One region of the Pseudomonas sp. AN-B15 genome, then DNA from elsewhere that is predicted to be linked to it. Evidence: riboswitches for the same ligand, from Rfam matches in the RefSeq annotation. Region 1 holds a riboswitch; the other holds the start of a gene.
What was found. A riboswitch is a leader RNA that binds a small molecule or an ion and turns the genes downstream of it on or off. The one in region 1 is predicted to bind cobalamin.
Positions count from the first base shown of each region.

Region 1 (15,485 bases):
AAGCCATGCAGATAAGTGCCAAAAACCTGCCCGTCCAGACTCTGCGCGCCATCGCAACGACCATCATCCAGATGCACCGCCGCATTCTCCAGCGCCGGCCCCACCGTCACGCCCGCATGGATTTCATAGCCACTGACCTCGGCGTTTTCCAGCGCCAGATGCCCGCGCACATTGCGCAATTGCTTCTCGGCTTCCAGCGTGGTTTCGAACGCCAGCAAACCCAGGCCGGCACTGGAGCCCGGCGCGCCTTCCAGGCCCAGCGGATCGTGCACCTGCTCGCCGAGCATTTGCAGACCGCCGCAGATCCCCAGCAACTTGCCGCCATAGCGCAAGTGCCGATTGATCGCCGCGTCCCAGCCATTGGCACGTAAATAGGCAAGATCGCTGCGCACGCTTTTCGAGCCGGGCAGGATGATCAGGTCGGCGGCAGGGATCGCCTGCCCCGGGCCGATGAATTGCAGATCGACCTGCGGATGCAAACGCAGCGGATCGAAGTCGGTATGATTGCTGATACGCGGCAGCACCGGCACCACCACTTTCAGCACTTGCTCGGCCTTGTCGGTCTGACGCTGGTCGATACCGTCCTCAGCCTCCAGATGCAGATCCATCACGTACGGCAGCACGCCGACCACCGGTTTGCCAGTGCGTTGTTCCAGCCAGTCGAGGCCCGGTTGCAGCAAGGCGATGTCACCGCGAAAACGATTGATGATGAAACCTTTGACCCGTGCCTGCTCGCTCGGCGACAGCAACTCCAGCGTGCCGACCAGATGCGCAAACACCCCGCCGCGATTGATGTCGGCGATCAGCAGCACCGGGCAATCCACCGCTTCGGCGAAGCCCATGTTGGCGATGTCACCGGCACGCAGATTGATTTCGGCCGGCGAGCCAGCGCCTTCAACCATCACCAGCGGATAGGCCGTGCTCAGCCGCTCGTGCGACGCGAGCACCGCTTGCATGGCGATGGCTTTGTAGTCGTGATACGCCACTGCGTTCATGCTGGTGACCGCGCGGCCATGGATGATCACCTGCGCGCCCGTGTCGCTGTTGGGCTTGAGCAGCACCGGGTTCATGTCGGTGTGCGGTTCGAGATGCGCGGCTTGCGCCTGCACCGCTTGCGCCCGGCCAATCTCGCCGCCGTCGGCGGTCACCGCACTGTTGAGCGCCATGTTCTGCGGTTTGAACGGCACCACCGCCACGCCCTGACGGGTGGCCCAGCGGCACAGCGCCGTCACCAGTGTGCTTTTACCGGCGTCGGAGGTGGTGCCTTGCACCATCAGGGTGGTCATTTCGATTCCTTGGCAAAGGCTTGCAGCGCTTGTTCGAGGCGCGCTTCTTCAGCGGCGTTGGCGGGCAGGCCAAAACGCAAACTGCTGTTGTGGGTGAAGATGCGCAGAAGGATCCCGCGTCGCGCCATGAATTCGTGTAGCGCTTGCGCGTGCTCGGTGATCAGCCACTGAAACAACGCACAACCCCCATGGGGTTTGAAGCCATAACGCTCCAGCAGCAGCGCCAGACGTTCACTGGCCTCATCGCTGCGAATACGTTGCCGAGTGTGCGCTTCAGTGTCCTGCAGACAGGCCTGACCGAGCACCCGTGTCGGCCCGCTCACCGCCCACGGTCCGACCTGTTCCGCGAGCAACCTGAGCAACTTGCGCTCGGCCAGCACAAACCCCAGACGCACCCCCGCCAGACCAAAAAACTTGCCGAACGAGCGCAACACGATCAGGCCAACTTGATGAGTGTGCGAGGCCAGGCTCAGCTGCGGCGTGTTATCCATGAACGCTTCATCGACCACCAGCCAGCCGCCGCGCTGGGCCAGCCGCGCATGCCAGTCGAGCAGCCGCGCCGGGGTCAGGCTCAGGCCAGTGGGATTGTTCGGATTGACCACCACCAGCACGTCGAGGCTGTCGAGAAAGAATTCCACTTCCTGCTCCAGCACTTCGCGCACGATATAACCACTGCGACGCCAGGCTTCGGCGTGCTCGGCATAACACGGCGACAACACACCGACCTTGCCGGCACGGCGCAAACGCGGCAGCAGCTGGATCGCCATTTGCGAACCGGCCACCGGCAGCACCTGCGAAGCACCGTAGTAATCACACGCGGCCTGCTCCAGGCCGTCGTCGGTTTCCGGCAAGCGTGCCCAGGCGCGCAACGGAATCTGCGGCACCGCAAATGGCCACGGCGCAAGCCCGCTGGACAGGTCGAGCCAGTCGGCCTCGGCAATCCCGTAATCGAGTGCAGCCTTGCGCAGCCGGCCACCGTGCTCAAGCATAGAATTCAGCCCCCACGCAGAGAATCAGCAGCCATAACCATACCCCGCGCTGGACCAATTGCCAGCCGCGATCAATCGAATCGGCATCCGCCGGCGCACCTTCGCCCAGTTGCGGACGCTCATGCAGTTCACCGTGATAGATCGCCGGGCCGCCCAGTTCGACGCCTAACGCACCGGCGCCAGCCGCCATCACCGGACCGGCGTTGGGGCTGTCCCATTGCGGGCCCTGGCTGCGCCAGCATTTCCAGGCGAGCCGGGTGTTGCCCAGCAGCGCGTAGGTCAGCGCCACCAGTCGGGCCGGAATGTAGTTGAGTACGTCGTCGATTTTTGCCGCGCACCAGCCGAAGCGCTCGAAGCGTTCGTTGCGATAGCCCCACATTGCGTCGAGCGTATTGCTCAGGCGATAGAGCACCACGCCCGGCGCACCGGCCACGACAAACCAGAACAGCGCGGCGAACACCGCGTCACTGCCGTTTTCCAGCACCGATTCAGTGGCGGCGCGGGCGACGGCGGTGCTGTCCAGTTCGCTGGTCTGACGGCTGACCAGATAACCGACGCGTTTGCGTGCTTCTTCCAGATCATCAGCGCGCAAGGCGCAGGCTACCGGCGCGACATGCTCACCGAGGCTGCGCATGCCGAGGGCACAATACAGCGCCAGAATCTCGACGATCCAGCCCACGTACGGCGCCCAGGAAAACGCGGTGGCGAGCAAGGTCAGCGGCAGCACCGCGATCACCCACGCGGTGACCCCGTGACTGCGCCAGCCGCGTCCGCCCGCATTGAATCGGCGCTCGATGCGCCCGGCAAAATTGCCGAACGCCACCAGCGGATGCCAGCGTTTCGGTTCACCCAGCAGCGCATCCAGCGTGACTGCGGCGACACTCAACAACGCCACACTCATTGACTCACTCCCCAATAATTTTCGTACAGCAACTCATTGAGCGGCCGCGCCTGCGCCCACCCTTCGAGTACCAGCATCGGCGCCGGATAGAATGCCTTGACCGGCCCCAGGCACAACACTGCCAATGGCTTGGCCCCGGCCGGCAACTGCAGCAGATCGGCCAGCGCCTGCGGTTCGAACAGCGACACCCAGCCCATGCCCAGCCCCTCGGCACGGGACGCCAGCCACAGATTCTGAATCGCGCAGGACAGCGAGGCCATGTCCATTTCCGGCAGCGTACGACGGCCGAAAATGTGTTTTTCACGATCGTCCATCAGCGCCGCGACCAGCACTTCGGCGCAGTCGTTGATGCCTTCGACCTTGAGCTTCATGAACTCGTCACTGCGCTCGCCGAGGGCTTCGGCGGTACGCACGCGTTCTTCTTCGACGAGGTTCTGGATCTGCCCACGCAGGGCGCGATCGCTGATGCGGATAAAGCGCCATGGCTGCATCAGACCGACGCTGGGCGCCTGATGCGCGGCTTCGAGCAGACGGCGCAGCAGCTCCGGCTCGACCGTGCCGCCGGTGAAGTGGCGCATGTCGCGGCGCTCGGCGATGGCTCGGTAGACGGCTGCGCGTTCGGCCTCGGAATAGGCGTTGTCGATCATGGCCCCATCGCTGGCAAGCCAGCTCCCACAGGGAATCGCGTTTCTTCAGGCATGACACCGGCCACTGTGGGAGCTGGCTTGCCAGCGATGGCGGCCTTGAGATCTGGCGCAAACAATGCGGCAATCGCCGCCGGATTCGACGGAAAGTAAAAATGCACGTACGACGCCGTCATCCGCCCCTCCCGATAAACCGCCTCCGCCCCGCGCCCGCCATTCGGGCTGACTCCCCGGGCAATCGGCGTCAGTTCGGTGCTGGTCAGGGAATGGTGATAGGTGTGGCCGCGCAACGAACCTTCTGGCAAATCCACCGCTTGCAGTGCCAGTGCCGCCAGACGTTTTTGCATCACCGCCTCACCGCGCAGCAGCCCGACCAGTTTGGCGCGGGTGCCTTCGACATCGGTCAACGCGTCGAGCAGATAGAGCATGCCGCCGCACTCGGCAAGCAGCGGTTTGCCGGCAGCGTGGTGCGCGCGAATCGCATCCAGCATCGCGGTGTTTTGCCCCAGCGCCACATGGTGCAATTCCGGGTAGCCACCGGGCAGATACAGACTGTCGGCGTCGGGCAACTGCGTATCGCGGATCGGCGAGAAGAAACTCAACTCGGCGCCCATCGCCCGCAGCAGATCGAGGCTGGCGCCGTAGGTGAAGGCAAAGGCTTCGTCACGAGCGACGGCAATGCGCACGCCGTCGAGCAGCGGTTCGGCAGGGATCACTTCAGGCGCGGCGAACTCCACGGCCGGTGGCAGCGCTACCTCGCAACTGCTGGCCAACGCTTGGGCGGCCGCGTCGAGACGCAGGTCCAGATCATTCAATTCGCTGGCCTGCACCAGACCGAGATGGCGACTCGGCAACTCGATCCCGGTTTCCCGCGACAGCGCGCCGTACCAACGCAGACCTTCGGTGAGACTGCCTTCGAGCAATTGCGCATGACGCAAGGTGCCGACTCGGTTGGCCAGCACCCCGGCAAACGGCAGGTCCGGCTGATAGCGCGCCAACCCCAGCGCCAGGGCACCAAAGGTCTGGGCCATGGCGGTGCCATCGATCACACCAAGCACCGGCACACCAAAATGGCGCGCCAGATCAGCGCTGGACGGCGTGCCGTCGAACAGGCCCATCACGCCTTCAATCAGGATCAGATCGGCTTCGGCGGCGGCTTCCCACAACAGGCGGCGGCTTTCCTGCTCGCCAACCATCCACATGTCCAGTTGATACACCGGCGCACCGCTGGCGCGCTCGAGAATCATCGGGTCGAGGAAGTCCGGGCCGCACTTGAACACGCGCACCTTGCGCCCCTGGTTGCGATGCAAGCGAGCGAGCGCGGCGGTGACAGTGGTCTTGCCCTGACCGGAGGCCGGCGCGGCGATCAGTACCGCCGGGCAGTGACGTGGTTGATTCAAAGTTCGACGCCTTTCTGCGCTTTGATGCCGGCCTGGAAGGCGTGCTTGAGCATGCCCATTTCGGTGACGGTATCGCCCATTTCGATCATTTCCGGCTTGGCCGCGCGACCGGTGACGATCACGTGCTGCATCGGCGGACGCGCCTGCAGGTCGCTGAGCACTCGATCCAGATCGAGGTAGCCGTGTTTCAGGGCGATGTTCAGTTCATCCAGCACCACCAGGCCGATCGACGGATCACGCAGCAGCTCGCGGGACACTGCCCACGCAGCTTCAGCGGCGGCGATGTCACGCTGGCGATCCTGGGTTTCCCAGGTGAAACCCTCGCCCATCACGTGAAAACGCACTTGCTCGGGGAAGCGGCGGAAGAACAACTCTTCACCAGTGCTATTGCGGCCCTTGATGAATTGCACCACGCCACACTGCATGCCGTGGCCCATGGCACGGGCAAGCATGCCGAACGCCGAGCTGCTTTTGCCTTTGCCATTGCCGGTCAACACCAGCACCAGGCCGCACTCGTCAGGGGAATTGGCGATGCGTTCGTCGATCACGGCTTTTTTGCGCTGCATACGCGCCAGATGGCGTTCGTCGCGCTCGGGGGAATCGGTCATGGGGGAGCTCTCCGTTGAGGCTGGATAACGGCGGGCAGGCACAAGAACAGACGGCAAAAAGCCTGGCATCGCCCACCGTGATGCCGCTGGATGGATCAGGCCGGTCTCCGGGCTCATGAGCGGCGAATCGCCCGACTGCGCGCCTTCCCGCGTCGGTCGACACAGTGGCTCAATGCGCAGTTTTCACTCATTTACCGTTGCGGGGGCAGCGCCGGGATCGTGATCGTGCTTCACCTGAAGACAACCCTCACCGGCTTCCCTGTTTCACTCTGTCGACACGCGTCACAGAGCACCTGAAACAAGCCGCGAAGGTTAGAGGGTTGGGGGTGGAGCGTCAATTAAAGAGGGGGCCGTCGGGCGAATAACTGCCGCCGATCAATTATCTGACGCCAATCTTGTGCCACACTGAGACAAGTGATATCAAAGAGCCATGCTTTTGATTGAAAAAGCACACCACAACAATAAGGATGATGACGATGCAAGGCATGATCATCAGCAACCCGCGCCTGGAATTCCTGCGCCCGGTGCTTGAACGCTGGTTTGACTGTATTGACCGTTACAACGCGGTACGCGGTGACAACGACACGCCCTATTGGCATGACGAGAAAGCCAATCTCGGCTTGCTTTCCGCTGCGGCCTGGATGGCCGAACTGGTGACCCTCTGCGATACCACCACCCGCAAACAGAACGAGGACGGCGAGCGCAATGCCCGCGCCGACCTGTTCATCGCCGGGGCCGAAGACCGCGCCTACCTCCAGGCGACCCAGCGCTGGCCACGGGTCAACAACCTCAATCTGACCCAGGCCCTGCTGGACATCACCAGCGATGCCAAACGCATCAGCTTCGCCAGCGACCTCAAGCTCGGCTGCCTGTTCGTCGCCCCGCAGAAGGCCCAGCACAGCGCCAGCCCCGAAGAGTTGCAGGACATGGTCGACGACCTGCAAAAGGAGCATTGCTGCGCCGTGGCCTGGTATTTCCCCTACGCCTACCGCAAGTTGCGCAGCGAAGCGGGCAATTATCACCCGGGCATCGCCGTGCTGTTCAAAGAGGCCCGCGGATAGCGGTTGAACCATCGGGTGCGCAGGGTTCTCTATGATTAAGCATGCATTCATAGGGAAGATCAGCAATGCGCAAAACCCGACTCGCTCTCGTCATCGCTCTCGCCGGAGGGCTCGCCGCCTGCGGTGAATCCTCCAGCCTGCAAGTTTCCGACGGCACTGGACCGTCACCGAAACTGCCTGAACCGAACAAAACCCTGATCCCGACGGTGAACATCGCCCCAGCGGTCGGCTGGCCTGCAGGTGGCAAACCGACCGCCGCAGCCGGTACGCAAGTGGCTGCATTTGCCGAAGGCCTCGATCACCCACGCTGGCTCTACGTGCTGCCCAACGGTGACGTATTGGTGGCGGAAACCAACGCGCCACCGAAACCGGATGACAGCAGCGGTATTCGCGGCTGGGTGATGAAGAAAGTCATGGGCAAAGCCGGTGCCGGCGTGCCAAGCCCGAACCGCATCACCCTGCTGCGCGACGCCGATCACGACGGCGTGGCCGAGACCCGCACGGTGTTTCTGCAGAACCTCAACTCGCCGTTCGGCATGACCCTGGTCGGCAACGATTTGTACGTCGCTGACACTGATCGCCTGCTGCGCTTCCACTACGAACCCGGTGCGACGGAGATCAACACACAGCCGATCAAGGTTACCGACCTGCCGGGCGGTACGCTGAACCATCACTGGACCAAGAACGTCATCGCCAGCAAGGACGGTAGCAAGCTCTATGTCACCGTCGGCTCGAACAGCAATGTCGGCGAGAATGGTCTGGATAAAGAGGAAGGTCGCGCCGCGATCTGGGAAGTGGATCGCGCCACGGGCAATCACCGGATCTTCGCCTCGGGCATTCGTAACCCCAACGGCCTGGCGTGGGAGCCCACCACAGGCGCGCTGTGGACAGCGGTCAACGAACGTGACGAAATCGGCAGCGACTTGGTGCCGGACTACATCACCTCGGTCAAGGACGGTGGCTTCTATGGCTGGCCTTTCAGCTATTACGGTCAGCACGTGGATGTGCGGGTGAAGCCGCAGAATCTGGATCTGGTGGCCAAGGCCATCGCTCCGGATTATGCCGTCGGCCCGCACACCGCCTCGTTGGGCCTGACCTTCGCCGAGGGCAACAACTTGCCCGCGCAGTTCAAGGAAGGCGCGTTTATCGGCCAGCACGGCTCATGGAACCGCAAACCGCACAGTGGCTATAAGGTGATTTTTGTACCATTCACCGCCGGCAAGCCGAACGGAGCACCGGTGGATGTGCTGACCGGCTTCCTCGACAAGGACGAGAACGCATTGGGCCGCCCGGTTGGCGTAGTGATTGACCAGCAAGGTGGTTTGCTGGTGGCCGATGATGTGGGGAACAAGGTGTGGCGGGTGTCGTCCGCCAAGTAACTTGGGCTCGCCACAAAACAACTGTGGGAGCGAGCCTGCTCGCGAATGCGGAGTGTCAGCATCCATTGAGTTGACTGATACACCGCTTTCGCGAGCAGGCTCGCTCCCACATTAGGATTGCTGCGATTTTTTACTAGGGGTTATGCGCCAGATGCTCCGGCTGCAACACCCGCTTGGCACTCAGATACGCCTTCTGCCAATACGCCTTCGACAGGCTGTCCAGCTTCACTGTGCCGCCGGTGGCTGGCGCATGCACGAAGCGACCTTCCCCCACGTAGATCCCCGCATGGCTGACCTGAGAGCCGCCGTTGGTGGCGAAGAAGATCAGGTCGCCGGTCTGCAACCCTTCCTTACCCACATTCGGCGCCTGCATCACGATCATCTCGCGGGTGGAGCGCGGCAGGGAGATGCCGGCGGCATCGCGGTAGACGAAACCGATCAGACCGCTGCAATCAAACCCGGAGTCTGGCGTGTTGCCGCCCCAGCGATAGGGCGTGCCAACCAAGCCCAGCGCGCGAAACAGCACATCCTCAGCAGCGGGCGAAAAAGCTTGGGAGGGCCCGAACACCACCGGAGCGCGTACCACGGGCGCAGGCGGCGGGGTGCGGCTGGCGCAGGCGCTGAGCAGCGCTGCAAAGAAAATCAATGTGAGGCGGGCCGACATCGTCATAAGCAGAACATCCTGATCTGGCTGCGGCTTTCTCTGCCGAATGGACAGAAACAAAACCGCCTGCGGAGCACGCAGGCGGTTTGCCATCAATATAGATACAGGATTCTAGCGGCTACACGGCAAACTTCAAGTAAGACTTTAACTTCACCTTGTAAAGTCTAGGTCTACTCCCTTGCCGGGATCCGTTTTTGTCGCCACGGACGTGGCGACAACGGGGAATTACTTGCGAGCGGTGACCACGGTCGGTGCCATCGCGAGGGCGCGCTTGGCTTCGATGAAGGTCTTGCTCCAGTAGCTGTCACCCAGGCTGTCGATGCGGACACCGCCGCTGCGACGGCTGCTGGAGTGAATGAACTGGTTGTCACCCAGGTAGATCCCGGCGTGGCTTACACGACCGCGACGACCATTGGTGGCGAAGAACAGCAGATCGCCCGGCTCAAGATTACCGCGCGAGACCAGAGGCGCATCCACGTTGATCATTTCGCGGGTGGAGCGCGGCAGATTCATGCCGGCTTCTTCGCGGAACAGATAACCGATGAAACCGCTGCAGTCAAAACCGGCTTCAGAGGTACCGCCGAAACGGTAACGGGTACCGATCAGGGACATGCCGCGTTCGAGGATGCTGTCGGCCAGAACCGGAAGCTCGTAGGGCTTCTTGCCGTTGAAATCGGCGAGTTCTTTTTCGGTGGCCAGCTCTTCCTGGTAAATAACGGAAGACTGGGCAGTGGCAGAATTTTTAACCTGTTGAGGCTGCTCTTGAACTGGAGAATGAGCAGCGCAACCGAACAACAGGGTGACGAGTGCGAGAGGCACGAGGGGTGCGAAGCGATTTAGCATGGGCACGACCGTGGCTGAAGTTGTAAAGAAGCCGAGACTATGCCCGCTATCGGCCTCATTTGCAAATTCAATCGATCTTTTTGTGACTTCCCGGTTTCTCGTTTACATCTAAGCGCTTAAGCCCATTTGACTCGATACGCAGTCTGCACCCCGTGCGGAAAAGCGGATTTTCTGGCGCCTGAAATACGTCGAAACCGCCTGAAACCTGCGGATTTCAAGGGCTGCACTACCAGCCGAGGGTTTCCTTCAGGAACGGAATGGTCAGCTTGCGTTGCGCCTGCAACGAAGCCTGATCCAGCTGTTCGAGCAGGTCGAACAATGCACTCATGCTGCGGGTGCCACGGGTCAGAATAAAGTGTCCGACTTCATCGGTCAGGTGCAGGCCGCGTCGCGAAGCACGCAATTGCAGGGCACGCAATTTGTCTTCATCGGAAAGCGGGCGCATCTGGAAAATCAGCGCCAGCGTCAGACGCGATTTGAGGTCTGCCAGTTTCACCGGCAGCTCGCGAGGCGAGGTTGAAGCGGCAATCAGCAAGCGTCGACCGCTGTCGCGCAGACGATTGAACAGATGAAACATAGCCTCTTCCCAGTCCGGCTTGCCGGCAATCACCTGCAAGTCATCGAGACAGACCAGTTCATATTGTTCAAGGTTGTCGAGAATTTCGATGCCGCGATCCATCAATTCGGCCAGCGGCAGGTACACCGCCGGCTCACCCATCTGCTCAAAACGCAGGCAAGCCGCCTGCAACAGATGCGTACGCCCTACCCCATGCTTGCCCCACAGGTAGATCAGGCTTTCGGTCCAGCCGGCGTCGGCTTCGCATAGGCGCTCGACATAGCCGAGTGCAGCGGCATTGGCGCCTGGGTAGTAGTTGATGAAGGTGGCGTCGTCACGCAGACGCACACCTAGGGGCAGCTGAATCGGTTTCATGCTGACTGAACAGTTCTCAAGGAACCGTTAGTGGCCTCTGTGTAAAGTTTGCGAAGTTTATACCCGTGAAGCTGAGCGCACAATGCGACAGACCTCAAGCAAAATCAAAGGTTTGCGTTAACACGCTGGTTTTATGACAGTTTCTCTGACGCGGCGCCGAACGAACTCACCGCAAAACACGGGCCAACCCGGCGCAATGCCGGGCCACCCGTGATCGGATCACAGCTCGGGCTCATCGGTCCCGCTGTAAATATCCGAGTCCTTGTACAAATCGTGCACGTGACGCACCAGCACCATGATCACCGCCGCCACCGGTAGTGCCAGCAGCACACCGGTAAAGCCGAACAGCTCGCCGCCGGCCAGAATCGCGAAAATCACCGCCACCGGATGCAGACCGATCCGGTCACCCACCAGCAAAGGCGTCAGCACCATGCCTTCGAGCGCCTGTCCGACCATGAACACCGCCACAATCCCGATCATCGGATACAGATCACCACCGAACTGGAACAAGCCGGCAATCAGCGCCGCGCCAATCCCGATCACGAAGCCCATGTACGGCACGATGGCCGCCAGACCGGCGATCAGGCCGATCAACAGCCCCAGTTCCAGCCCAACGATCATCAGACCTGCTGCGTAGATTACGCCCAGCGCCAGCATCACCAGCAACTGCCCGCGCACGAACGCGCCGAGCACCTCGTGGCACTCCCCCGCAAGCGAGACGATGGTTTCTTCACGATCACGCGGCAACAGGCTGCGGATCTTGGCCATCATCACGTCCCAGTCGCGCAGCAGATAAAAACTCACCACCGGGATCAACACCAGATTCGCCAGCCAGCCGATCAGCGCCAGGCTCGAGGCCGTGGCCTGACTCAGCACCACACCGACGATGTCGGTGGTCTGCCCCATGTGCTCGCTGATCGCGGCCTTGACCTTGTCGAACTTCCAGAAGCCATCCGACAGCCCCAGTTTCGACTGCGCCCACGGCAACGCCGTGTGTTGCAGCCAATCAAGCATCTGCGGCGCCAGTTCGTACAAGCGCAGCAACTGCTTGGCGAGCATCGGTACCAACACCAGCAACAACGTGGTGACAATCAGGGTGAACAAGGCAAACACCGCGATCACGCCCCAGGTTCGCGACAGACCCAGCCGTTCCAGACGATCCACCAGCGGATCGAACAGGTACGCCAGCAGCAACGCCACCAGAAACGGCGTGAGGATCGGGTGCAGCAACCAGACAAACGCGCAAAGCAGGACTACCCCACCGAGCCAGAACCAACGCCGCGTATCGGCCATGTATCACTCCTGCTTCTATATAAGGAAAGACTTACCAGCGAAACCGCAACGAAGGCGCTATCGGTGCAGGCGCTGGAGCCGCAACAGGCGCCGCACCTGCGACGGCTGGCTGCGGCACTGGCACTGGCACTGGCACTGGCGTCGGAGCTTCGGCCGGCAACTCCTGCAACTTCGCCAGCGACAATTGCGCGCGCAACTGATCGGCACTGCCGTTGACCCGATACACGATGCGATCACCATCGACACTTTGCAGACGCACACCGAACGGTTCGAGTAACCGCAGCAGCGAGGCGTAATGCTCAAGATTCATACCCTGCACTTCCAGAGTCTGTTGACCCGAAGCGCCAGGCCTGGCGACAAAGCGCGGCGCCAGACGCTCCGCTACCGCCAGCATCACCGCATCGGCCACGGCAGCCTGATCGGCGCCCTGCACACTGCCGGCCTCTTTCTGATCGCCCAGCCACAGATGCCACTTGGCCTGCCACTGCCCGCCCTCTTCGTGCGCATGCACCGCCAGCAAGGCATCTGCGCCGTAACGCTCCGAAGCCCCGCGCAATGGCGCGGGATCGGTGCCATCCAGCACCGGCGCGGTGGCCACCAGTTGCTCACTCAGATCCGCCAGCGGCAAACGCAAGGGCAAACCACGATGCTGAGCCGCCGCACGCAGTGGTGCCGCCGCTGCCTGACCGTCGCCGACCAGGCTCGAACCTTCAGTCGAATCGTTCAGCCACCAACTCAGGATCGACGGCCGGCTCGCGCCCCACAGCGACAATCCCGCACGACGCAGCGCCTGCTCAGTGGTGGCCGGGTCGAAATCGACTTTCAGCACTTCCGGTGGCCCGGCATCAAAACCGAACTGGCTGATGATCTGCTGCGGGTCTTTGCGAATCGTTGCCAACCCTGGATTTTGCACCGCCTTCGGGTCGCCGGTCAGGCGCAATACCAGCGTATCCAGCGCCGCCTGCGTGGCGCGATCGCGCTCTTCCGGCGCCTGGCTGCTGACCGGCTGACGCACTTGATAGAGACCTTTGAGGTTTTCGGCATGACTCGCCAGGCTGACCACGGACAAACAACCCACAACCAACAATTTACAAAAACGCATGGAAAATTCCCGTCGACAGGAGCGGCTGGAACAGGCCGCGTGAACCGGTTAAGCAAGGCTGTGACAATCTGCCATCGCAAAACATTCACACGGCGGCGGTAAGTTTTTGCACAGGGATAACGATAGACGGTTAATCGGTACACCTTATACAGGCAGCCACCCGGCACAATTGCAAAAAATTTCCGCTGATTATGCCCCTGCCCGTCGGCGCGAGGATGGCCGCTGCCCCTCAAGCCTGATAAAATCGCGCGCCTTCGCAGACCGGCAACAGCCGGGCACCCCGAAATTCGCGTGAGGCCATCGCCCTCTCGATTTCGATGTTCCCGCTGAACTCGGTCGTTACCCCTGAATCCCCTCCCCTAAAGGCCTGGATCATGAGCAAGCAACCCTCCCTGAGCTACAAGGACGCCGGTGTAGACATCGACGCCGGTGAAGCATTGGTCGAACGCATCAAGAGCGTCGCCAAGCGCACTGCGCGCCCGGAAGTCATGGGCGGCCTGGGCGGTTTCGGCGCCCTCTGCGAAATCCCGGCCGGCTACAAGCAGCCTGTGCTGGTTTCCGGCACCGATGGCGTTGGCACCAAGCTGCGCCTGGCGCTGAACCTGAACAAGCACGACAGCATCGGCCAGGACCTGGTCGCCATGTGCGTCAACGATCTGGTGGTGTGCGGCGCTGAACCGCTGTTCTTTCTCGACTACTACGCCACCGGCAAGCTGAACGTAGACGTGGCCGCCACCGTCGTCACCGGTATCGGTGCAGGCTGCGAACTGGCTGGTTGCTCTCTGGTTGGCGGCGAAACCGCTGAAATGCCTGGCATGTATGAAGGCGAAGACTACGACCTGGCCGGCTTCTGCGTCGGCGTCGTGGAAAAAGCCGACATCATCGACGGCTCGAAAGTCGCCACCGGCGACGCGCTGATCGCCCTGCCATCGTCCGGCCCGCACTCCAACGGCTACTCGCTGATCCGCAAGATCATCGAAGTGTCCGGCGCCGACATCGAAACCGTTCAGCTCGACGGCAAGCCGCTGACCGACCTGCTGATGGCCCCGACCCGCATCTACGTGAAGCCGCTGCTCAAGCTGATCAAGGACACCGGCGCAGTCAAGGCCATGGCCCACATCACCGGTGGCGGCCTGCTGGACAACATCCCGCGTGTTCTGCCAAAAGGCGCTCAGGCCGTGGTTGACGTGGCCAGCTGGACTCGCCCGGCGGTCTTCGACTGGCTGCAGGAGAAAGGCAACGTTGACGAGACCGAGATGCACCGCGTATTGAACTGCGGCGTTGGCATGGTCATCTGCGTGGCTCAGGAACACGTTGAAGTCGCCCTCAACACCTTGCGTGACGCTGGTGAGCAGCCTTGGGTCATCGGCCAGATCGCTGCCGCTGCCGAAGGCGCTGCTCAAGTCGAGCTGAAAAACCTCAAGGCTCACTGATGTCCCAGACCTGTGATGTCGTGGTGCTGTTGTCCGGCACCGGCAGTAACTTGCAGGCTCTGATCGACAGCACGCGGACCGGCGACAGCCCGGTCCGCATCGCCGCGGTGATTTCCAACTGCGCCGACGCCTACGGCCTGCAACGCGCCAGTGACGCGGGTATCGCCACCCGCTCGCTGGATCACAAGGCCTTCGAAGGTCGCGAGGCCTTCGATGCGGCCCTGATCGAACTGATCGACGAATTCAACCCGAAACTCGTGGTGCTGGCCGGCTTCATGCGCATTCTCAGCGCTGATTTCGTGCGTCACTACCAGGGTCGCCTGCTCAATATCCACCCGTCGCTGCTGCCCAAATACAAAGGGTTACACACTCATCAGCGGGCGCTCGAGGCCGGCGACGCGGAACACGGCTGCTCCGTGCACTTCGTCACCGAGGAACTCGATGGTGGACCACTGGTCGTACAGGCAGTAATACCGGTAGAGTTGCACGACACGCCGCAGACACTTGCGCAGCGAGTGCATGTCCAGGAACACCTGATCTACCCGATGGCTGTACGCTGGTTTGCCGAAGGCCGACTGGCACTCGGTGAGCAAGGTGCTTTACTGGATGGCCAGTTACTCGCGGCCAGCGGCCACTTGATTCGACACTAGGAGATTTTATGCGTCGCGCCCTGCTCTTCGCTTGTGCTCTGCTCGCCCTGCCCTTCGCGCAGGCGGCAGACCTTCAACCGTTCTCCGCGAGCTACACCGCCGACTGGAAACAGTTGCCCATGAGTGGCACCGCTGAACGCAGCCTGACCAAGGAAGCCAACGGCGTCTGGAAACTCAGCTTCAAGGCGTCGATGATGATCGCCAGCCTGACTGAAGAAAGCACCCTGACCCTGGACAAGGACACCCTGCTGCCGCAGTCCTACCACTTCGAACGTGGCGGTCTGGGCAAGGCGAAAAAGGC
Region 1 is NZ_CP049737.1:1,836,132-1,851,616, reverse strand. Features, by position in the region: gene GTQ41_RS08545 (cobyric acid synthase) at 1-1,286, opposite strand, end outside; gene cobD (threonine-phosphate decarboxylase CobD) at 1,283-2,275, opposite strand; gene cbiB (adenosylcobinamide-phosphate synthase CbiB) at 2,268-3,176, opposite strand; gene bluB (5,6-dimethylbenzimidazole synthase) at 3,173-3,823, opposite strand; gene GTQ41_RS08525 (cobyrinate a,c-diamide synthase) at 3,820-5,220, opposite strand; gene cobO (cob(I)yrinic acid a,c-diamide adenosyltransferase) at 5,217-5,828, opposite strand; cobalamin riboswitch at 5,909-6,140, opposite strand; gene GTQ41_RS08515 (hypothetical protein) at 6,305-6,889, shown strand; gene GTQ41_RS08510 (sorbosone dehydrogenase family protein) at 6,955-8,268, shown strand; gene GTQ41_RS08505 (C40 family peptidase) at 8,402-8,938, opposite strand; gene GTQ41_RS08500 (C40 family peptidase) at 9,158-9,775, opposite strand; gene hda (DnaA regulatory inactivator Hda) at 10,002-10,706, opposite strand; gene GTQ41_RS08490 (AI-2E family transporter) at 10,926-11,999, opposite strand; gene GTQ41_RS08485 (DUF2066 domain-containing protein) at 12,031-13,101, opposite strand; gene purM (phosphoribosylformylglycinamidine cyclo-ligase) at 13,476-14,534, shown strand; gene purN (phosphoribosylglycinamide formyltransferase) at 14,534-15,184, shown strand; gene GTQ41_RS08470 (DUF3108 domain-containing protein) at 15,193-15,485, shown strand, end outside.

Region 2 (15,485 bases), 1.4 Mb from region 1:
GCGTCGAGTTGCAGTTCGCGGTCGATCTGCGTCTCGCGCACCAGTTGCAGAATGTCGCGTTGCAGCTCTCGCGCACGACGCGGATCGAGCAGTTGCGCCTCGTAATATTCGTCGGCCAACAGTTCCAGATTGCGCAACGGGCCGTAGGTTTCGGCGCGGGTCAGCGGCGGCATCAGGTGGTCGATGATCACCGCTTGCGTGCGCCGTTTGGCCTGGGCGCCCTCGCCCGGGTCGTTGACGATAAACGGATAGATGTTCGGCAGCGGCCCGAGCAGCGCGTCCGGCCAGCAATTCTGCGAAAGCCCCACGCCCTTGCCCGGCAGCCATTCGAGGTTGCCGTGCTTGCCGACGTGAATCACCGCGTGCGCACCGTAGGTGTTGCGCAGCCAGAAATAGAACGCCAGATAGCCGTGCGGCGGCACCAGATCCGGGTCGTGATACACCGCACTCGGATCGACCTGATAACCGCGCGCCGGCTGAATGCCGACGAAGGTCAGGCCGAAGCGCAGACCGGCGATCATCATTCGCCCGTCGCGGCACATCGGGTCGTTTTGCGGCGTGCCCCAGCGTTCCAGCACTGCCGCGCGATTGGCCTCGGGCAGCGCATTGAACATCGCCAGGTAGGCGTCCATCGCCAGACTTTGCTGACACGGGCGCAGGTCGATGCTGTCGAGGTCGTTGCTGACCCCGCCGAGTAATTGCTGGATCAACGCGGTGCCGCTGTCCGGCAACTCAGCGGTCAACGGAAAGCCTTCGGCCTGCAACGCGCGCAGGATATTCAACGCCGCCGCTGGCGTGTCGAGGCCGACGCCATTGCCGATGCGACCGTCGCGGGTCGGGTAGTTGGCGAGAATCAGTGCGATGCGTTTTTCAGCGTTCTGCAGCCGCGCCAGATCGCTCCAGCGCCGGGCCAGTTCAGCGACGAAATCCATGCGCTCGGGTTGCGCCCGGTAGCAGACCACGTCGGACTGACTGCGCTCGCTGCGCCAGGCCAGATCCTTGAAGCTGATCGGCCGGCTGATGATGCGCCCGTCGAGTTCCGGCAAGGCAATGTGCATCGCCAGATCTCGTGGTCCCAGACCCTGCTCGCTGTCGCGCCAGCCCGGCTCGTTGTCCTGGGCACAGATCGCCTGAATCACCGGAATATTGCGCCGGAACGGCCGCAGGTGCGGCGCTTCCGGGCTGGATTGCGCGAAGCCGGTGGTGTTGAGGATCACCGCAGCTTCGACCTCATCCAGCCAGTCCTCGACCACTGACAGACAGCCGGGTTCTTTCAGGCTGGCGACGGCGATCGGCAACGGATTGAGCCCCGTCGCCTGCAAGCGCTGGCAGAACACATCGATGAACGCGGTGTTCGCCGCTTGCAAATGCGAGCGATAAAACAACACCGCCGTCACGGGTTGACCGGGCAGCCAATCGGCTTGCCAGTCGCTCAGTGCGGCGGTGTTTTTCTGTGGGTGGTAAATCGCCGTACGCGGCAGCGCTTGCGGCTCGCCCCAGGCGTAATCCCGCGCCAGCCAGCGGCTGGCCAGACAATGGAAGAAGCCCAGCGCATTGCCCATCCCGCCCTGACGCAAAAACTGCCAGAGACGGTCGCGATCTTCGGCGGGTACGGTGCTCAGGTCACTGAGTTCCGGGTCCGGACGGTCATCCCCCGGTACCAGAATCACCTGCACGCCGCGCTCGGACAATTCCACCAGACGCTCGACGCCATAACGCCAGTAGGCGATGCCGCCATGCAGCGAAATCAGGATGACCTTGGCGTGCCGCAGCACCTCATCGACATACAGATCGACCGAAGCGTGATTCTGCACCTGCATCGGATTGGCCAGGCGCAGGCTCGGGTAATCCTCGGGCAGTTGCTGCGCCGCTTCGGCGAGCAGCGCCAGGCTGGAGTCGCCGCTGCACAGGATCACCAGCTCGGCGGGGGTTTGTCCAAGGTCGGCAATGTTGTCATCCGACACGAAACCGCCGGGCTGGGTCCTGAGCAGGTGCATGGCTTAAACGCTGAGCGCGGCGCGCAGTTGCGCTTCGAGTTGCGCAGCGTCGAGTTCCTGACCGATCAACACCAGACGAGTGACGCGCGCTTCGTCAGCGCCCCACTGGCGGTCGAAGTGCTTGTCGAAACGCGTGCCCACGCCTTGAATCAACAGGCGCATCGGCTTGTTCGGAATCGCCGCGAAGCCCTTCACACGCAGGATGCCGTGCTGCACAACCAGTTGCGTCAGCGCGTCGAGCAGCAGGCTTTCGTCGGCTTGCGGCAGTTCGATGGAGATCGAATCGAAGGCGTCGTGATCGTGGTCATCGTGGTCGTCATCACCGTCGTGGTGGTGATCGTGATGGCTGTGACGGCTGTCGATGTGTTCTTCGGATCCGGCACCGAGACCAATCAACACGTCCAGCGGCAGGCGACCGTTGCTGGCTTCGATGATTTTTACTGCTGGCGGCAGTTCTTCAGCGACTTCAGCGCGCACGCGAGCGAGGTCTTCCTGGCTGGTCTGGTCGGCCTTGTTGAGGATCACCAGATCGGCGCTGGCCAGTTGGTCGGCGAACAGTTCGTGCAGCGGCGACTCGTGATCCAGGTTCGGATCGAGTTTGCGCTGGGCATCAACCTGATCCGGGAACGCAGCAAAGGTCCCGGCGGCCACGGCCGGGCTGTCGACCACGGTGATCACCGCGTCCACGGTGCAGGCGCTGCGGATTTCCGGCCACTGGAAAGCCTGAACCAAGGGTTTTGGCAGGGCCAGACCGGACGTCTCGATCAGAATGTGATCGAGATCACCGCGACGGGCGACCAGTTCGCGCATCACCGGGAAGAACTCTTCCTGCACCGTGCAGCACAGGCAGCCGTTGGCCAGTTCGTAGACACGGCCGGTGGCTTCTTCTTCGGTGCAGCCGATGGTGCATTGCTTGAGGATCTCACCGTCGATACCCAGCTCGCCGAACTCGTTGACGATCACCGCGATACGGCGGCCCTGAGCGTTGTCGAGCATATGGCGCAGCAAGGTGGTTTTGCCCGAGCCGAGGAAACCGGTGACGATGGTGACGGGGAGTTTGGCCAGTGTTTTCATCGGATGCCCTTTGGCAAGGTGGCGGGCATGCGGGACGAGATCCGCTGCGGGCGTGCGCGCGGAAGAATTCGCCACCGGATCACCCCGCCCGGTTGTAGTGAGAAATCTGTCACGAGGCAGGTCTCCTGGCTGACGGTGTTCAGGCCATGGGCCTGGCATTCGCTGCGCCTTCCCGCGGGCTCAGTGGATTGAGCTGGCAGTGGCGTGGCAACGAACTTCACCGTTCACAGTTGCGGGGGCAGCCGCGGCTTCGACCGCGTTCCCTTCTTAGCTTCGGCGTGGGCCGAAGAACCTCGAAGGTGCAAGGCTACGCATGGGTTGAGGATGGGTCAATGTTTGGATTGGGGGCATATCCGTTGCTGCGGGGGTTGCTGATTACGGTTTCGCCGTTGCGGCGGGTCACTTTTGCCAGACCTCGGGTTACGGGGTCTGGTTTTTTTTGGATTGGGGGCATATCCGTTTCTGCGGGTGTCGCCGCTGGCGGTTTCGCTCTTACAGCGAGTCACCTTTTCCAAACGCCGAAAAGGTAACCCAAAAGGCTTTGCCCCGGCGTACGGCACTTCGCTGAGGCTCAGTGTTCCCTCGCTACGGTGTCCATCCGGGGGCATCGCCTACGGTTTGCTTCGCTGCACCTCCTCTCGATGCATGCGGCTTCGCCGCACGGCGCTGCGCGCCTACCCCCTGATGGACACCTACGCTCGGCCTGCCGAAGGGGCTGAAGGTCAAAAGCCACATCAAAAGCCAGAGCCAGAGCCAAAGCCAAAGCCAAAGCCAAAGCCAAAGCCAAAGCCAAAGCAGATCAAAAGATCGCAGCCTTCGGCAGCTCCTACATGGGATTGGGTGTTTTCAGTTGGTGATTGGTCGGCTGTCAGGCCGCCATCGCTGGCAAGCCAGCTCCCACAAAAGTCACAGCAGACCGCACCCGCTTTTCACCACTCAACACGATGAGCGTTAGCTCGAGTACCGCTCTTGATCTGAGGGCCCGTCGGCAGGCTGAGTGGAGGGATTTATCCGGGGGTGGGAGCGCAGCGACCGTTTGGCGCAGCCAAACACAGCGAGAGGAGGTGCAGCGAAGCAAACCGTAGGCGCTGCCCCCCGGATGAATCCCGCAGCGAAGGAACCCGAGCCTAAGCGAGGGCCGAACGTCAGGGCATAGACCTTTTGGTTACTTTTGGGGCGTTTGCCAAAAGTGACCCGCCGTAAGGGCGGAACCCTAAGTGGCCGTTACCGCAGCAACGGATCCACCCACAAAATTGACTAGTTTCCCCAACCCATGCTCTCCTACACAACTTGTTACGGGTGCCCTTCACAGGGTGAAACGGGAAACCGGTGAATCATGTGCTTTACTCAAAGCCATGTCAGTCCGGTGCTGCCCCCGCAACGGTAAGCGAGCGAAGCGTCGAATCCACTGTGCCATTGCGGCATGGGAAGGTGATGCTTGCAGGTCGGCCTGACGCCAACCCCTCGTGAGCCCGGAGACCGGCCCGCAACACACAGCGCGCATTTCGCGTCGCTGAACATAACAAACCCGCGGTGGGCGGGCGCTGTTCGAACCTCTGCGTGCGCGACTCGCAGGGGTTTTCATGCGCTCTATATCACCCGCTGACACTCCAGAGGGAAGCGCCATGTCGATCATCAGCAGCACCGGCAGCAACACCGACAACATCTCCAGCACCGCCACTTTGAGCCAACGCCTGACCGCCGCCATTTTCGCGTCGATCCTGGGCGCCAGCCTCGTTTACTTCGCCGGTTTCTCGCACATCGAAGCGGTGCACAACGCCGCTCACGATACCCGCCACAGCGCCGCGTTCCCGTGCCACTGAGACCAGCCGACATGATCAAGCGTATCGCGCAAACTGCAGGCTTCACCGGCCTGCTGGCCGCCCTGTTGCTGACGTTGCTGCAAAGCTTCTGGGTCTCGCCACTGATTCTGCAGGCTGAAACTTTCGAAAAATCCGAACCGGTGGCCGTTCACGAACACGCCGCCGGTACGACCGCACACACTCACGACGCTGAAGCCTGGGAGCCGGAAGACGGCTGGCAGCGTGTGGTCTCGACCACCGGCGGCAATCTGGTGGTGGCGGTCGGTTTCGCGCTGATGCTCGCCGGCCTGTACACCCTGCGTGCACCGACCAAAACTTCGCAGGGCCTGCTCTGGGGCCTGGCCGGTTACGCGACCTTCGTCCTCGCGCCGACCCTCGGCCTGCCGCCTGAACTGCCGGGCACCGCTGCCGCCGATCTGGCGTCGCGGCAAACGTGGTGGATCGGCACCGCCGCTTCCACCGCAGTCGGCCTGGCCCTCATCGTGTTCAGCCGTCACTGGCTGATGAAGCTGCTGGGCGTGGCGATCCTCGCCGTGCCGCATGTGATCGGCGCGCCGCAACCGGAAGTGCATTCGATGCTCGCTCCGGAAGCCTTGGAAGCCCAGTTCAAAATCGCTTCGCAGCTGACCAACGTGGCGTTCTGGCTGGCCTTGGGCCTGATCAGCGCCTGGTTGTTCCGCCGCAAAAGCGCTGGTCAATACCACGCATGACCGATGACCGCGCAGCGCCGACCCTGGTGGTCGGCCTGGGCTGCCAGCGCGGCTGCCCGGCCAGCACGCTGCGCGCGTTACTCGATCAGGCGTTGCAGGCGCATCGTATAGAACTCGAGGCGGTCAAGGCCCTGGCCAGCATCGACCTGAAACGCGATGAACCCGGTCTGCAGGAACTGGCCAGCCAACTGGCGCTGCCGCTGTTGTATTTCAGCAGCGAAGAATTGGCCATTTACCAGCAGCGACTGAGCCATCACTCGCAGATTGCCTATGAGCGCACCGGTTGCTACGGTGTGGCGGAAAGTGCCGCCCTGGCCCTGGCCGAGCAGTTGATTCAGGCACCGGCAAAGCTGCTGATTTCCCGGCAGAAATACGCTCAGGCGACACTGGCATTGGCCGGCGCTGCGTAAATTCCCGATAATCCCCCCTGTTTGATCATGAGCAATCTTCATCTGAAGCGTTGCCCTGCCCCGTTTTTCACAGGATGTCTTCATGACCGTCTACTTCATCGGCGCCGGCCCCGGCGACCCGGAATTGATCACCGTCAAAGGCCAGCGACTGATTCGCAGTTGCCCGGTAATCATTTACGCAGGCTCGCTGGTGCCGGCCGCCGTGCTCGCGGGACATCAGGCGGAAACGGTGGTCAACAGCGCCGAATTGCATCTGGAGCAGATCATTGAACTGATCACAACCGCCCACGGCAAGGGCCAGGACGTGGCGCGGGTGCACTCGGGTGATCCGAGCCTGTACGGTGCGATTGGCGAGCAGATTCGTTATCTGCGCGAGTTGAATATTCCGTTCGAAATCATCCCCGGCGTCACCGCCACTGCCGCCTGTGCAGCCTTGCTTGGCGCCGAGCTGACGCTGCCGGATGTGTCACAGAGCGTGATTCTGACCCGCTATGCGGACAAAACCGCGATGCCCGCCGGCGAGGAACTCGGCGATCTGGCACAACATGGCGCGACCATGGCGATTCACCTGGGGGTCAATCATCTGCAGAAAATCATCACTGAACTGCTGCCGCATTACGGCGCGGATTGCCCGATTGCAGTGATTCACCGGGCGACGTGGCCGGATCAGGACTGGGTGGTGGGGACGCTGGAGGACATTGCGGCGAAGGTTGCGGCCAAGGGGTTTCGGCGTACGGCGTTGATTCTGGTGGGTCGGGTGCTGGGCAGTGAGGTGTTCAGCGAGTCATCGCTGTATCGCGCGGGGCATGCACATCTCTACAGACCCTGAGTCAGATGAGTTTTGTGGCTGGATAAAAAACCTGTGGTGAGGGGATTTATCCCCGATGAACTGCGCAGCAGTTCCATTTCTTGGGCTGCTTCGCACCCCATCGGGGATAAATCCCCTCGCTACAAAAGGACATAAAAAAACGGCGCTCACGGGGCGCCGTTTTTCATGTTCGCAGTGAACACCTTACTCAGTAGTAGGCGTTTTCTTTCTGCGTGTGGTCGGTCACGTCGCGCACACCTTTGAGCTCTGGAATACGCTCAAGCAAGGTGCGCTCGATGCCTTCCTTCAGGGTCACGTCGGCCTGGCCGCAGCCCTGGCAGCCGCCGCCGAACTGCAGCACGGCAATGCCGTCCTCGACCACATCGATCAGGCTGACCTGACCGCCGTGGCTGGCCAGCCCCGGGTTGATTTCGGTTTGCAGGTAATAGTTGATGCGCTCGTTGACCGGGCTGTCGGCGTTGACCATCGGGACTTTGGCGTTTGGCGCCTTGATGGTCAGCTGGCCGCCCATGCGGTCGGTGGCGTAGTCGACGACGGCATCGTCGAGAAACGCTTCGCTGAACGAGTCGATATAGGCGGTGAAGCTTTTCAGCCCCAGCGCGGTATCTTCAGGTTTTTCTTCGCCCGGCTTGCAGTAGGCAATGCAGGTTTCGGCGTACTGGGTGCCAGGCTGGGTGATGAAGACGCGGATGCCGATACCCGGGGTGTTCTGCTTGGAGAGCAGATCGGCCAGGTAATCGTGGGCGGCGTCGGTAATGGTAATAGCGGTCATGGAAACTCCTCGCAGGCTTGGGCGCAGTTTACGCCAATCATTGCGCCGGACAAAGTCCTAGTATTTTTGTCGGGAAAGATTCTCGACCGGTACGCGCAGCGGTTCACCATCGATCCGTGCTTTAAGCCACCGATAGCTGCGTTTTTCTACCCATTCGTAGCTCAACCATGACCCCACAGCGATAGCCACCGCGCAGACGATGAACATCAGATACGGGTTGATTCCGTAGCGTCGCGCGATAAAACCGCCAACCGACAGCACCAATACGTGCATCAGATACACCGAATAGGAACAGTCACCGAGCCATTTCATCACGCGGTTGTGCTCGACATAGCGCTCCAGTGCCATGCACGCCATCACCAGCACCGCGCTCGGCACGCCCCAGTTCAACAGCCTTGGCGCCGGCGCCAGGTGATAGATCGCCGACAACGCGGCGCCCATCGCCAACAGCGGCAGCCATAAACCTGCACCGATCCAGCCCCGGCGATAGAGCACGCCAATGCCGATCCCCAGCAAAAATTCGTAGACGATGTCCGAACGGTAAAACTCGTTGATCCAGCCAAACGCCTGACAAACCGAAAACAGCAACGCGCCAACCACCAGCAAGCGCACCTGCCAGCGGAACACCAGCGCACAGGCGAACAACACATAGAAAAGCATTTCGTAATTGAGCGTCCAGCCGACATTCAGCGTCGGATAGATCCCATAACCGCCGGGATTTTGCGCAGGAATGAATAGCAGCGACAGCAGGACATGCGCCCAGTCCACCGTCTGATCCGGTAACAGCGGCCGGGCGAACACCACCAGCAAGGCCATCAGCAGCGTGTACAGCCAGTACGCCGGCACTATGCGCGACAGTCGATACAGCAGAAACCGCGCCGGAGGCAGCGTTTTGCTTTCGGTAGACAAGAAGATCACCAGCCCGCTGATGACGAAGAAGACATCGACGCCGACTGCGCCTTTATCAATGAAGAACTGCCCGACCGGGCCGCGCGCCTTGAAGTCGAAGAAAATCTGCATGAAGTGATGGCAGACCACGGTCCACGCGGCAAGCGCGCGCAGGGCCTGCACTGAAATCAACATGATCGGCTCCCGTGCACAATTCCTGAATCACCTCCGCCCCCCTGTAGGAGCTGCGGCACGCTGCGATCTTTTGATCTTTGTTGTTAAAGAATCAAAAGATCGCAGCCTCGTTGCACTCGGCAGCTCCTACAGGGGCTTTGCGGTGTTGCTTGGAGTTGGGACAGCAGGTCGATCTCAACGATCAAAGATTCTCGTAGCGGTTCATGTCCAGCACGCCCTCTTCCTCCGGTTCGGTTTCGTGGATGTACTGGCTCAGGTCGTGAAAATAGAACCAGAATTGCGGATGACTGCGACGGATCCCCCAACGTTCGACGATTTTCTCGAAGCGATCGGCATCCTTGGCGCTTTCCATGGCATCGACAAACTCCGGGACTTGCGCGGCCGGAATGTTGAACATGAAATTCGGGTAACTGCTGAGCACGCCTGGATAAATGGTCAAGGTGTCGAGTCCCGGCTGATAGCGCAGGGATTCGCCCAACAGAAACGCCACGTTGCTGTGCGCACGGTTGCGCAGCAAGCTGTAGACCTCGCGTTTGCCGCTGCGGGTTTCGATGCGCAGCAAGGTGGCTTCCGGCAATTGGTCGATGACCTTGAGACCGGCGGCCGGTCGTGACGTCAGGCGGCTCAGCGCCTGTTCGGCGTTCTGCAACGCCGGATCAATGTTCGGCCGCGAGCAGTAGGCGCCATCACAGCGGTTGATCGGATCCGGCCGCGCATTGAGGTCGCCGTAGCGTGCCAGCAGTTGCATGGCGAAGTCGTATTTCGGGTCCTTCGGATCGAGCTTCAGCCCGGTCGGTTTGTCGTCGTCAATGGCTTCGTAGTCGAGCCACATCTTGAACTGGCCGCTGCTCTGATACCAATCGTCGAGATAGTCCTCACGGGAATCGGCCGGCATCAGACGCAGGAAGTTCTGTTCGGCGCCGTTGCGGATCAGGTCGAAATACAGACGGGTCTGCGCCTGATGGGAGACGTTGCCGAACACATCGAAGTTGACTGCCAACTGGTAATAAGTGCGCTCCAGCAGCGGATAGTCAAACAGCCACATCGTTTGCGGCACTTCGCCGATCAGGCCTTTGGTCACCGAAGCGCTGTCGAAGTGGCGGAAAATGCTCAGCAGCGCGTTGTCGTTGCCGGCCCACAGGGTCGACCAGCTCGGCGGCGGCTGGTCGGCGTAGCTATCGCGGCGCAGGGCTTCGTATTCGTTGCGCTTGTTGCGGTAGTTGTGCCACAGGCTCAGGACACTGCCGACGTCATCGTTCTGCCCCGGCATTGCCAGCAACGGCGTGGCTTGGCCGCGATAGTTGGGGTCGGTGATGTACAGATCGTGTTCCGGGGCCTGGAACAGCGCCCAGAAGTTATCGCGGATCACATCCGTCGCAATCTGCCCACGGCACACCGGCCCGCGAATGAAGGTGCGGACGAAGTATTCGGCGTTATCGAGCATGAACTGGTAGCGCGCCTGCGCCGGAATCGCTTCGAACGTGGCGAACGGGTTGGCCCGGCTCTGCGGCCCGTACCCCGGTAACGCGTTGACTTGCCAGTTGCCGCTGTAGAACAAGCTCTTGACCCGCGCCATCTTCGCCGCGCTCAGCGGATAAGTGATGTGGGTCTTGTGCACAATCACCCCTTGCACCGGCCACAGGCGGTAATACACCTGAGTGCCCGGGTCGTCATTCGGGCGTCGGGTGGCGATCAGGTCGATCGGCTGCCCGGTCGGCGTGCGCGACCGCACCCACTGGAAGTAGTGCCCCGGCTCGCCGTCCTTGAAATAGATATGCGCCAGGAACCAGTGTTCGAACAACCAGCGCCCGACCAGACTCTGCCGCGCACCCGGCGTGTTGAGCAGGTTTTCCCACTGCACAATTTGCAGCGCTTCTTTGGCGCTCGGGGCCAAACCTTGTTCGTCGATCGGCGCACCGGACGCCAGCCAGCGTTGCAGGGTCTGGTATTGCTGATCGGTGAGGCCGGTCACCGCCAGCGGCATGCCTTCTTTCGGATGGGCGCCGGCATAGCCTTCAAACTCGGCGGGCATCGCACACAGGTTTTCCCGTTGCAGGCCGAGGACGATCTCTTCCGGCAGCCTGGCATTCGGTGTCAGCGGGGTTTTGTGGCCCAGTTCCAGCATGCGCGCCATCAGCGCCGCCTGACTGCCCTGAGCGTCGAGCACCGAATAGAAGTCCTTCTGCTGCCACGCACGTTTGCCGAAAGCGTCGTAGAACAGTCGCGTGGTCGGCGCAGCCTGAGTGCGCTCGCCGTCGTAGACCGGCATCTTGCTCGCGCCACGGCCAGCGCCTTCACCGCTGCCCAGGTTGAGCTGGCACGGCGAGTCGTAGCACGCATGGCAGGCCACGCATTTCTCGGTGAAGATCGGCTGGATGTCTCGGGTGTACGAAATAGCAGCAGAGATCGCGGGTTCCTGCGCCACGGCGCCCCAGCTTAAAAACAGCAAGAAAATGCTGATGACGCGGTACGACATGCCCTTGATCCCGATCCAGAAAAAAACGTCCGCGATTCTACAGTATGACGCCCGTACCAACATGAGCGATATTCATGCAAAAGCGGCACATGCTCCAAAAGCGCACAGGTTTGCTATGATCCCGGCCCTTCGTCATGGTCTTTTCGAGTAGTCCCAATGTCCGATCGCAGCGTCCGCCTTCAAGCTCTCAAGCAAGCCCTCAAAGAGCGCATCCTGATACTCGATGGCGGCATGGGCACGATGATCCAGAGCTACAAGCTCGAGGAGCAGGATTATCGCGGCAAACGCTTCGCCGACTGGCCGAGCGACGTCAAGGGCAACAACGACCTGTTGGTGATCACCCGTCCGGACGTGATCGGCGGCATCGAAAAGGCTTATCTGGATGCCGGCGCCGACATTCTGGAAACCAACACTTTCAACGCCACGCGCATTTCCATGGCTGACTACGGCATGGAAGAACTGGCGTACGAATTAAACGTAGAAGGCGCGCGTCTGGCGCGCAAGGTGGCCGACGCCAAGACCGCCGAGAACCCGGACAAGCCACGCTTCGTTGCTGGCGTACTCGGCCCGACCAGCCGTACCTGCTCGCTGTCGCCTGACGTGAACAACCCAGGCTACCGCAACGTCACCTTCGATGAATTGGTGGAAAACTACACCGAAGCCACCAAAGGCCTGATCGAGGGCGGCGTCGACCTGATCCTGATCGAAACCATCTTCGACACGCTCAACGCCAAAGCCGCGATCTTCGCCGTACAAGGCGTCTTCGAAGAACTGCACATTGAACTGCCGATCATGATTTCCGGGACCATCACCGATGCGTCCGGCCGCACCCTCTCGGGCCAGACCACCGAAGCGTTCTGGAACTCGGTGGCCCACGCCAAGCCAATCTCGGTCGGCCTCAACTGCGCCCTCGGCGCCAGCGAACTGCGTCCGTATCTGGAAGAGCTGTCGAACAAGGCCAGCACTCACGTGTCGGCGCACCCGAACGCCGGTTTGCCGAACGAATTCGGCGAGTACGACGAATTGCCGGTGGACACCGCCAAGGTCATCGAAGAATTCGCCCAAAGCGGTTTCCTCAACATCGTCGGCGGTTGCTGCGGCACCACTCCGGGCCACATCGAAGCCATCGCCAAAGCCGTCGCCGGTTACGCGCCGCGGCAGATTCCGGACATCCCCAAGGCCTGCCGCCTGTCGGGTCTGGAGCCGTTCACCATCGATCGCAGCTCGCTGTTCGTCAACGTTGGCGAGCGCACCAACATCACCGGCTCCGCGAAGTTCGCCCGTCTGATCCGTGAAGACAACTACACCGAAGCCCTGGAAGTCGCCCTGCAGCAGGTCGAGGCCGGCGCCCAGGTGATCGACATCAACATGGACGAAGGCATGCTCGATTCGAAGAAGGCCATGGTGACCTTCCTCAATCTGATCGCCGGCGAGCCGGACATCTCCCGCGTGCCGATCATGATCGACTCGTCGAAATGGGAAGTCATCGAAGCCGGTCTGAAGTGCATTCAAGGCAAGGGCATCGTCAACTCGATCAGCATGAAAGAAGGCGTCGAGCAGTTCATCCATCACGCCAAGCTGTGCAAACGCTACGGCGCGGCAGTGGTGGTCATGGCCTTCGACGAAGCCGGCCAGGCCGACACCGAGGCGCGCAAGAAAGAGATCTGCAAACGCTCCTACGACATTCTGGTCAACGAAGTCGGCTTCCCGCCGGAAGACATCATCTTCGACCCGAACATCTTCGCCGTGGCCACCGGCATCGAAGAACACAACAATTACGCTGTGGACTTCATCAATGCCTGTGCCTACATCCGTGACGAACTGCCGTATGCGCTGAGCTCCGGTGGCGTGTCCAACGTGTCGTTCTCGTTCCGCGGCAACAACCCGGTGCGTGAGGCGATCCACTCGGTGTTTCTGCTGTATGCGATCCGCGCCGGCCTGACCATGGGTATCGTCAACGCCGGTCAGCTGGAGATCTACGACCAGATCCCGCAGGAACTGCGCGACGCCGTCGAAGACGTGATCCTCAACCGCACGCCGGAAGGCACCGACGCCCTTCTCGCCATCGCCGACAAGTACAAGGGCGACGGCAGCGTCAAGGAAGCCGAGACCGAAGAGTGGCGCAGCTGGGACGTCAACAAGCGTCTGGAGCATGCGCTGGTCAAGGGCATCACCACCCACATCGTCGAAGACACCGAAGAGTCGCGCCAGTCATTTGCCCGCCCGATCGAAGTCATCGAAGGCCCGCTGATGTCCGGCATGAACATCGTTGGCGACCTGTTCGGCGCCGGCAAAATGTTCCTGCCGCAGGTGGTCAAATCCGCCCGCGTGATGAAGCAAGCCGTGGCGCATTTGATCCCGTTCATCGAACTGGAAAAAGGCGACAAGCCGGAAGCCAAGGGCAAGATCCTGATGGCCACGGTAAAAGGCGACGTGCACGACATCGGCAAGAACATCGTCGGCGTGGTGCTGGGTTGCAACGGCTACGACATCGTCGACCTCGGCGTGATGGTCCCGGCGGAGAAAATCCTTCAGGTCGCCAAGGAAGAAAAGTGCGACATCATTGGCTTGTCCGGCCTGATCACCCCGTCGCTGGACGAGATGGTCCACGTTGCCCGGGAAATGCAGCGTCAGGATTTCCACCTGCCGCTGATGATCGGTGGCGCGACCACCTCCAAGGCGCACACCGCCGTGAAGATCGAGCCGAAGTACAGCAACGATGCGGTGGTCTACGTGACCGACGCCTCGCGTGCGGTCGGCGTCGCGACGCAGTTGCTGTCCAAGGAACTCAAGGCCGGATTCGTCGAGAAGACCCGCGCCGATTACGTCGACGTGCGTGAGCGCACCGCCAACCGCAGCGCCCGTACCGAGCGCCTGAGCTACGCGGCGGCGATCGCCAAGAAGCCGCAGTTCGACTGGGCCAGCTACACGCCGGTCAAACCGACCTTCACCGGCACCCGCGTGCTGGATAACATCGACCTCAACGTGCTGGCCGAATACATCGACTGGACGCCGTTCTTCATCTCCTGGGACCTGGCCGGCAAGTTTCCGCGCATCCTCGAAGACGAAGTGGTCGGTGAAGCCGCCACCGCGCTGTACAAGGATGCGCGTGAAATGCTCACCAAGCTGATCGACGAGAAGCTGATCAGCGCCCGTGCGGTGTTCGGTTTCTGGCCGGCCAATCAGGTACACGACGACGATATCGAGCTGTACGGCGATGACGGCAAGCCCATGGCGCGCCTGCATCATCTGCGTCAGCAGATCATCAAGACCGACGGCAAGCCGAACTTCTCGCTGGCCGACTTCGTCGCGCCGAAAGACAGCGAAGTGACCGATTACGTCGGGGGGTTCATCACCACCGCCGGCATCGGCGCCGAAGAAGTGGCCAAGGCTTATCAGGACGCTGGCGACGACTACAACTCGATCATGGTCAAAGCCCTCGCCGACCGTCTGGCGGAAGCTTGCGCCGAATGGCTGCACCAGCAAGTGCGTAAAGAACACTGGGGTTATGCCAAGGACGAAGTGCTGGACAACGAAGCGCTGATCAAAGAGCAGTACTCCGGTATCCGTCCGGCACCGGGTTACCCGGCCTGCCCGGATCACACCGAGAAGGCCACGCTGTTCACCCTGCTCGATCCTGAGGCCAGCGAAATGCGCGCGGGCCGCAGCGGCGTGTTCCTCACCGAACACTATGCGATGTTCCCCGCAGCCGCGGTCAGCGGCTGGTACTTCGCGCACCCGCAGGCGCAATACTTTGCCGTGGGCAAGGTCGACAAGGATCAGGTGCAGAGCTACACCTCGCGCAAAGGTCAGGAACTGAGCGTGACCGAGCGCTGGCTGGCGCCGAACCTCGGTTACGACGAATAAGCGCGACGGTCACTCCACGGATCAGCCGGGGAGTGACCGTTCACCAGGTTTTACGCGCCTGACGATTGCCCGGATGAGCCGGGCATTGGTGCCTTGTCGGCAGACAAACCGATCCATTCAATCGCCTGTCGCGTCAATTCGATAAGCCTGGCATTGCGCGCCGCTGCCTGATCGAACAACCGGCTCAGATAAAGCGGGTCGTCAACACTCAGACCGTCGTCCTCGCCCTCCTCCATCAACTGCCCTTCATCCATTTGTCTGAACGCTTCGGGCTGCTGCTCCTTGAGGTAATCCAGCCAGTAATCGCGCTGGATCAGATCCTCCAGAAACCGGTCGGAGTGCTCCGCGCTAACCACCTCGGCCCGCGCATCGAACAACTGCTGAGGCGTTACACCGGAGGCAAATTTCATGTTTTTCGGCTGCCCGGGCAATTCCAGTCCATCC
Region 2 is NZ_CP049737.1:3,279,977-3,295,461, forward strand. Features, by position in the region: gene cobN (cobaltochelatase subunit CobN) at 1-1,997, opposite strand, end outside; gene cobW (cobalamin biosynthesis protein CobW) at 2,001-3,071, opposite strand; cobalamin riboswitch at 3,169-3,382, opposite strand; cobalamin riboswitch at 4,352-4,574, shown strand; gene GTQ41_RS14735 (CbtB domain-containing protein) at 4,697-4,894, shown strand; gene GTQ41_RS14740 (CbtA family protein) at 4,906-5,604, shown strand; gene GTQ41_RS14745 (cobalamin biosynthesis protein) at 5,601-6,014, shown strand; gene cobM (precorrin-4 C(11)-methyltransferase) at 6,097-6,843, shown strand; gene nfuA (Fe-S biogenesis protein NfuA) at 7,031-7,615, opposite strand; gene GTQ41_RS14760 (acyltransferase) at 7,673-8,698, opposite strand; gene GTQ41_RS14765 (fatty acid cis/trans isomerase) at 8,880-11,174, opposite strand; gene metH (methionine synthase) at 11,331-15,041, shown strand; gene GTQ41_RS14775 (NEL-type E3 ubiquitin ligase domain-containing protein) at 15,092-15,485, opposite strand, start outside.
Region 2: it holds a riboswitch for cobalamin, as region 1 does, so the genes downstream of both, cobW (cobalamin biosynthesis protein CobW) here and cobO (cob(I)yrinic acid a,c-diamide adenosyltransferase) in region 1, are expected to answer to the same signal.